Methanothermobacter marburgensis str. Marburg: one gene and its partner. The protein of the gene in region 1 binds, or shares a complex with, the protein of each later gene. Links are inferred from orthologs where the notes say so. Each region holds a gene or a part of one and is shown in the gene's direction. Other genes may lie near its edges.

Region 1 (3,267 bases):
TCTTTCACTGAACTTCAGGTTCCTGAGGGATTCACTGGCTGATGCCACATTTGTGAGTGCCTTGAGGCTCATAGTATCACCTCTGATTGCAGCATTCATTGTTTATCTGCTGTCATTTAAGGGTCTGGACTTCTCTGTAACGGTACTTGAAGCCTCAATGCCCTCGGCCATGCTTGCAGCGGTACTTGCAATTGAGAATGACCTTGATGTTGACCTTGTATCATCGTGCATATTCATGAGCACAATACTGGGTCTCGTGTCACTGCCAGCATGGTCACTTATACTCTAAAAAGTTTATTTTAAATCCAGAGTATAATGAAAATATTTTTAATTTTTAGCCACCGAATGAAAATAAATGTAATACTATATAAATCTTACTTAAAGTTTTTGATAGAAATGTTTATTTAGCACTGTGCTATACCTTACATCAAATAAATATCATTGCTAGATATCCCTATGCAAGGTGATCTAATGGCAGAAGAAAAAAAAGAAACAATGGAAGAACCAAAAATCGGTGTTTACGTCTGCCACTGCGGTGTGAACATCGGCGGTGTGGTCGACGTTGAGGCTGTAAGGGACTACGCTGCGAAACTACCAAACGTTGTGATTGCAAAGGACTACAAGTACTACTGTTCTGACCCAGGTCAGCTCGAGATACAGAAGGACATCAAGGAACTCGGGATAAACAGGGTAGTTGTGGCTGCATGTTCCCCAAGGCTCCACGAACCAACCTTCAGGAGATGTGTTGAAGAGGCAGGACTCAACCAGTTCCTATTCGAATTTGCAAACATAAGGGAACATGACTCATGGGTCCACATGGACAACCCTGAGGGTGCAACAGAAAAGGCCAAGGACCTTGTGAGGATGGCGGTTGCCAAGGCAAGGCTCCTGGAGCCCCTCGAGGCATCAAAGGTTAGTGTGGATGACAAGGCCCTTGTCATCGGTGGAGGTGTTGCAGGTATACAGGCCGCCCTTGACCTGGCGGACATGGGATTCAAGACCTACATGGTCGAAAAGAGGCCAAGTATCTCAGGAAGAATGGGGCAGCTGGACAAAACCTTCCCAACCCTCGACTGTTCAATGTGTATCCTTGCACCAAAAATGGTGGATGTCGGTAAACACGACAACATTGAACTCATAACCTACGCAGAGGTTAAGGAAGTTGACGGTTACATAGGTAATTTCAAGGTCAAAATCGAGAAGAAACCAAGGTACATAGACGAGGAACTCTGTACCGGATGCGGTTCCTGTGTAGAGGTATGCCCAATTGAAATGCCAAACTACTTCGACGAGGGAATCGGTATGACCAAGGCTGTCTACATACCATTCCCACAGGCTGTCCCCCTCTGCGCAACAATTGACAAGGACTACTGTATAGAGTGCATGCTCTGTGATGAGGTCTGTGAAAGGGGAGCCGTTAAACACGACCAGGAACCAGAGGAAATCGAAATCGAAGTTGGTACAATAATCGTGGCAACAGGATACGACGCCTATGACCCAACAGAGAAACTCGAATACGGTTACGGCCGACACACCAACGTCATAACAGGTCTTGAACTCGAAAGGATGATCAACGCCTCAGGACCAACCGATGGTAAGGTCCTCAAACCATCAGACGGCGAAAAACCAAAGAGGGTTGCATTCATCCACTGTGTGGGTTCAAGGGACGAACAGATTGGAAAACCCTACTGTTCCCGTGTCTGCTGTATGTACATCATGAAGAACGCACAGCTCATCAAGGACAAAATGCCTGACACAGAGGTCACACTCTACTACATGGACATAAGGGCATTCGGTAAAGGATTCGAGGAATTCTACAAACGCTCACAGGAGAAATATGGAATCAAATTCATAAGGGGACGACCCGCTGAGGTCATCGAGAACCCTGACCTCACACTCACAGTGAGATCAGAGGACACACTCCTGGGTAAGGTCACAGAGTACGACTACGACATGGTTGTCCTTGGTGTTGGTCTCGTGCCACCAGAGGGTGCAGAGACACTGAGGCAGACAATCGGTCTATCCAAATCTGCAGACGGGTTCCTCATGGAAGCACACCCAAAACTCAGACCTGTTGACACACTGACAGACGGTGTGTACCTTGCAGGTGTGGCTCAGGGTCCAAAGGACATTCCTGACGCTGTTGCGCAGGCTTCAGGTGCAGCTGCACGTGCAGCAATACCAATGGTCAAGGGTGAAGTGGAAATTGAGCCAATAATCGCAGTTACAGATTCCGATGTCTGCGGTGGCTGTGAGGTCTGCATTGAGCTCTGCCCATTCGGTGCCATAAGCATAGAGGAAGGGCATGCCAACGTCAACGTGGCCCTCTGTAAGGGTTGCGGTACCTGTGTGGCAGCATGCCCATCAGGTGCAATGGACCAGCAGCACTTTAAAACAGAGCAGATCATGGCTCAGATCGAAGCTGCACTCAACGAACCCGCTTCAAAATAGATGGGCTGGGACCCATCAAAACCTTTTCTTTTATCTCTGCTGATTTGATTCTGTTTCAATGCTATTCTGTAGCCGTCTGTTTCGCATCATCTTGCAGGATTTCATCTGATTGGCTCATGATTGGCTGCAAGTATAATAGCGGCACCAATTTTATATTGTAATTTTAACTATTTCCTAATGGAGATGATTTTCATGGTCAGCAATCAGGATTATACCGAGAGGATAAGAGATCTCATGAAGGATCATAACAGCTGGATGGAGTCAAGCATCAACCTCATAGCAAGTGAAAATATAACCAGTTCAAGGGTCAAGGAGGCCCTCATCTCTGACCTTTCACACCGCTATGCAGAGGGTCTTCCCGGTGAGAGGCTCTATGAGGGCTGCAGGTACATAGATGAGATTGAAGAGATCACAATTGAACTCTCAAAGAAACTCTTCAGGGCAGAACATGCAAATGTCCAGCCAACATCGGGTGTTGTGGCCAACCTCGCCTGCTTCTTTGCAACTGCAGATGTTGGCGACCCCATGATGGCCATGGAGGTCCCATACGGCGGCCACATATCACATGCCAAGGTCAGTGCAGCCGGTGTGAGGGGATTCAAAATATACACCCACCCCTTTGACTTTGAAAACATGAACATAGACGCCGATGCAATGAAGAAGAAGATCCTTGAGGTCAAACCAAGGATAATACTCTTCGGCGGAAGCCTCTTCCTCTTCCCCCACCCTGTGGAGGAGGCAGTTGAGGCCGCAGAGGAGGTGGGTGCAAGGATAATGTACGACGGCGCCCACGTCCTTGGCCTAATTGCAGGCGGA
Region 2 (3,267 bases), 1.5 Mb from region 1 along the record:
TGCAGGGCGGATGGGAAGGGAGGACTTTGATTATGAATCAGCGTCCAGAATATTCGATGAGATAAGGGAACTTGTACCCTCATATGCTGGCATCTCCCATGAAAGGCTGAAATCTGGAGGGATACAGTGGCCCTGCACATCAGAGGAGGACGCTGGAACAGGATATCTTCACTCTGAAGAATTCCCAACACCCACAGGAAGGGCATCGTTCCTGCTGCCTGATTACCAGTTCAGGGGGGTCCCGGAGGAGTATCCCCTGGTCCTTGTGACAGGGCGAAACCTCTACCAGTACCACACAAGGTCCATGACTGCAAGGGTGGAGGAACTGGAATCATTCTCAGACCATGAGGAGCTTCTCATGAACCCCGCTGACGCCTCCTCTATGGGTATAAGGGAGGGGGATACTGTTGAGGTCACATCAGAGAGGGGCTCCCTCAGGGTGAGGGCAGGGGTTACAGATGAGGTGATGGAGGGCGTGGTATTCATGACATTCCACTTTGCAGATGCCCCTGCAAATGTCCTCACAGGCGGAGACAGGGACCCCTTTTCAGGGATGCCTGGACTCAAGTTCACACCGGTCAGGGTGTGTCGCGTCCAGCTAAGATAAGATGTGTGCCACCAAAACACTCATTTATATTATTATCTATTGCTGGCTGACCAGGGACGTGTGCTAACAACACACCAATATATATATATTTTTCTATTTGTTTTTTGTAGAAAATTATTATATACATAGTGGTTAAATGTGTGATTAACACACATGGTGACCCTATGCCGAAACATATAGTTTCTGGACTCAAATACATAGCAGCCGTAAACCTAACAAAACAGGGCCATTCACAGAGAGAGATAGCCAAAGCTCTGAAGATAAACAGATCAACTGTTTCTCACTACCTCAACGGGAGAAACCTCTCATGGAGGTCAATAGAGATTGCAAGGGTAATAACAGAGATGTGTCCAAGGGATTTCCTTCTTCTCACCCACTCCCTTACACAGAACACAGAGATGACAAGGACGATAGTGAAGACATGCCAGCAGAGGGAATTCAAGGGAAACGTCAGGAACTCATGTATTGGGTGCGGGCTATGTGTGGACACATGCCTCAGGAAGGCCATAACCCTCCGAGACCTCAAGGCACATGTGGATTCCGAATGGTGCTGCGGGTGTCTCATCTGTGTGGATATGTGTCCAACTGATTCTATAGAAATAAAGGAGGTAGAAATTGATGGAAACGACCGAAGTAATTGAAGGTAAGAATATTACCGTGGAGCGGACCGGCGAAGAAAACAGAAAGTTGATCTTCCAGGATTGCCTCTGCGCTGTGTGTGGACTGTGTGGCGAGATATGCCCGGTCAGTGCAATCGAGGTTAACCCAACAGGTGCAATGGTCAGAACAGAACAGGACGAGTCAAAGATACTTATCGATGAGAACAAATGTGTCCTCTGCGGTATGTGCAGTTCAATCTGCCCATTCCAGGCTCTTGACCTTCAGATCGATGGAACATCCATAAAAGAACTTGCAGAATACCCTAAAATCCTTAAATCAGCCGAAATTGATGATGAAACATGCATACAGTGCAAGGCATGTGAAACAGCATGTCCACAGGACGCCATAACCATAACAAGGGAACTTCCAGAAAGGAAGGACCTCATCACAGGTGAAATCGAAATAGACAAGGACACCTGTATATACTGTGGCATGTGCGAGGAAATGTGCCCGGTTGATGCCATAGAGATAGAACACCAGATACCAAGTTCATCAAGCCCAACCGTTGCAACCGACATCAACGTGGACGAGGACAAATGTGTTCACTGCGGAATATGTAAGAGGATCTGCCCTGTTGACGCCATAATGCAGGTCTGCAGGATCTGCCCATACGGCGAATACGAGATAAAGGTCCCTGAGGTTACAGGAACCTCCTACATCGACCCTGAGCTCTGTGTGAACTGCGGCTGGTGCCAGGAGATCTGCCCTGTTGATGCTGCAACAGTGACTAAGCCATTCGAGGGAGAACTGATAATCGACCAGGATACCTGTCAGGCATGTGAGACCTGCGTGATGGCATGCCCATGCAACGTTCTCTCATTCCCGAAACCAGAGAAATCCGGTGAAAAACCAACCAAGCTCTACAAGGACGAAAGATTCTGCATATACTGCGGAGCATGTGAGAGATCATGCCCTGTGAACGCCATAGAGGTTAAGAGGAGCAGAATAAATACAACTCCAATCAAATCAAAGGCATGGAAGAACGCCTTTGAATCACTACTCAAATAAATGGAGGTAATCAGATGGCAATTGGACTTAAGGCATACCCTGAACTCTGCCATGGATGCGGAAACTGTGTGATCGCATGTCCCGTGAACGCCCTCAGAAGCCCGGAAGTTGCCGGTGGAAAGGGCCCAACAGATGATGTTGAGATCATCATGATAGTGGAGGACGGGGTTGTAAACATAAAAAACCCTGACCTTTGCGGAAAATGCGGCACATGTGTTGAAAGCTGCCCTGTGGACGCAATAAGACTGGAGGAGTTAGAATGATGGTCATACTCAACACAGGAAGGACAATATGGCAGGGACAGGCCATAGAATCAGGTAAGGATCTTAAAATGTACGTGGATGCAGCTGCAATAATTCAGATGAACGCTGACATGATGAAGCAGCTCGGGATAAACGAAGGAGACAACGTCAAGGTCATATCAGAATATGGAGATGTGGTTGTCAAGGCTGTTGAAGCAAAGGAACCACTACCAGATGGAATGGTCTACATACCAATGGGCCCATGGGCCAACAGGGTCATAAGACCAGATACAGATTCAACAGCAACACCCAGCTTTAAGAATGTACCGGTGGAGATCATACCCACCGATGAAGAGGTTCCTGACATGCCCACCCTCATGAAGGTCTACGGTAAGGTAGGTCAGATTTAATTGGTTCAGCGGGAGGATTCAAATGGAATACATAATCAAAAACGGATTTGTTTACTGTCCTCTTAACAACGTCGATGGAGAGAAGATGGACATCTGCGTCAGGGATGGTAAAATAGTTGAGAGCGTCAGTGACTCCGCAAAGGTCATTGATGCATCTGGAAAAATTGTGATGCCTGGAGGTGTCGACCCACACTCCCACATAGCAGGTGCAAAGGTCAACGTGGGAAGGATGTACAGGCCAGAAGACAGCCGAAGGGACGCTGAAAAGTTCAAGGCAGGAAGGGCCGGAAGCGGTTTCTCAGTACCATCAACCTTCATGACAGGTTACAGGTACGCCCAG

What was found.
Region 2: the proteins of hdrA (region 1) and fwdF are in contact, whole or in part, in a cryo-EM structure (PDB 7BKB), measured with the Methanospirillum hungatei proteins. The link is inferred for Methanothermobacter marburgensis str. Marburg from one-to-one orthologs. Residues at the interface, in WP_011448822.1 of Methanospirillum hungatei: Ala269, Val270, Pro272, Val273, Ile274, Lys275, Pro276, Met281, Gly282, Met283, Ala284, Pro285, Asp306, Ser307, Cys308, Val309, Lys310, Cys311, Leu313, Phe349, Pro350, Ile351, Glu352, Tyr359, Lys360, Asp363, Val365, Ile366, Asn367, Glu370; in WP_011448819.1 of Methanospirillum hungatei: Ser2, Thr3, Leu4, Phe5, Pro6, Lys7, Tyr8, Gln21, Leu23, Leu24, Gln25, Gln26, Asn28, Pro48, Glu49, Thr76, Cys78, Ser79, Tyr80, Cys81, Pro104, Ile105, Lys108, Glu109, Gly110, Thr353, Leu355.

Annotation. Positions count from the first base shown.
Region 1 is NC_014408.1:1,603,186-1,606,452, reverse strand. The notes cover bases 28-2,961. They hold hdrA (H(2):CoB-CoM heterodisulfide ferredoxin reductase subunit HdrA), read left to right. Parts: upstream 28-471; coding sequence 472-2,451; downstream 2,452-2,961. Other genes in these bases: glyA (serine hydroxymethyltransferase), read left to right, coding at 2,644-2,961; MTBMA_RS08640 (AEC family transporter), read left to right, coding at 28-289. In the rest of the region: more of MTBMA_RS08640, read left to right, coding at 1-27; more of glyA, read left to right, coding at 2,962-3,267. UniProt on the Methanocaldococcus jannaschii protein: Part of a complex that catalyzes the reversible reduction of CoM-S-S-CoB to the thiol-coenzymes H-S-CoM (coenzyme M) and H-S-CoB (coenzyme B).
Region 2 is NC_014408.1:144,884-148,150, forward strand. Bases 317-3,250 are described here. They hold fwdF (tungsten-dependent formylmethanofuran dehydrogenase subunit FwdF), read left to right. Parts: upstream 317-1,225; coding sequence 1,226-2,275; downstream 2,276-3,250. Other genes in these bases: fdhF (formate dehydrogenase subunit alpha), read left to right, coding at 317-607; MTBMA_RS00680 (helix-turn-helix domain-containing protein), read left to right, coding at 772-1,248; MTBMA_RS00690 (4Fe-4S binding protein), read left to right, coding at 2,290-2,538; fwdD (tungsten-dependent formylmethanofuran dehydrogenase subunit FwdD), read left to right, coding at 2,535-2,927; fwdA (tungsten-dependent formylmethanofuran dehydrogenase subunit FwdA), read left to right, coding at 2,950-3,250. In the rest of the region: more of fdhF, read left to right, coding at 1-316; more of fwdA, read left to right, coding at 3,251-3,267.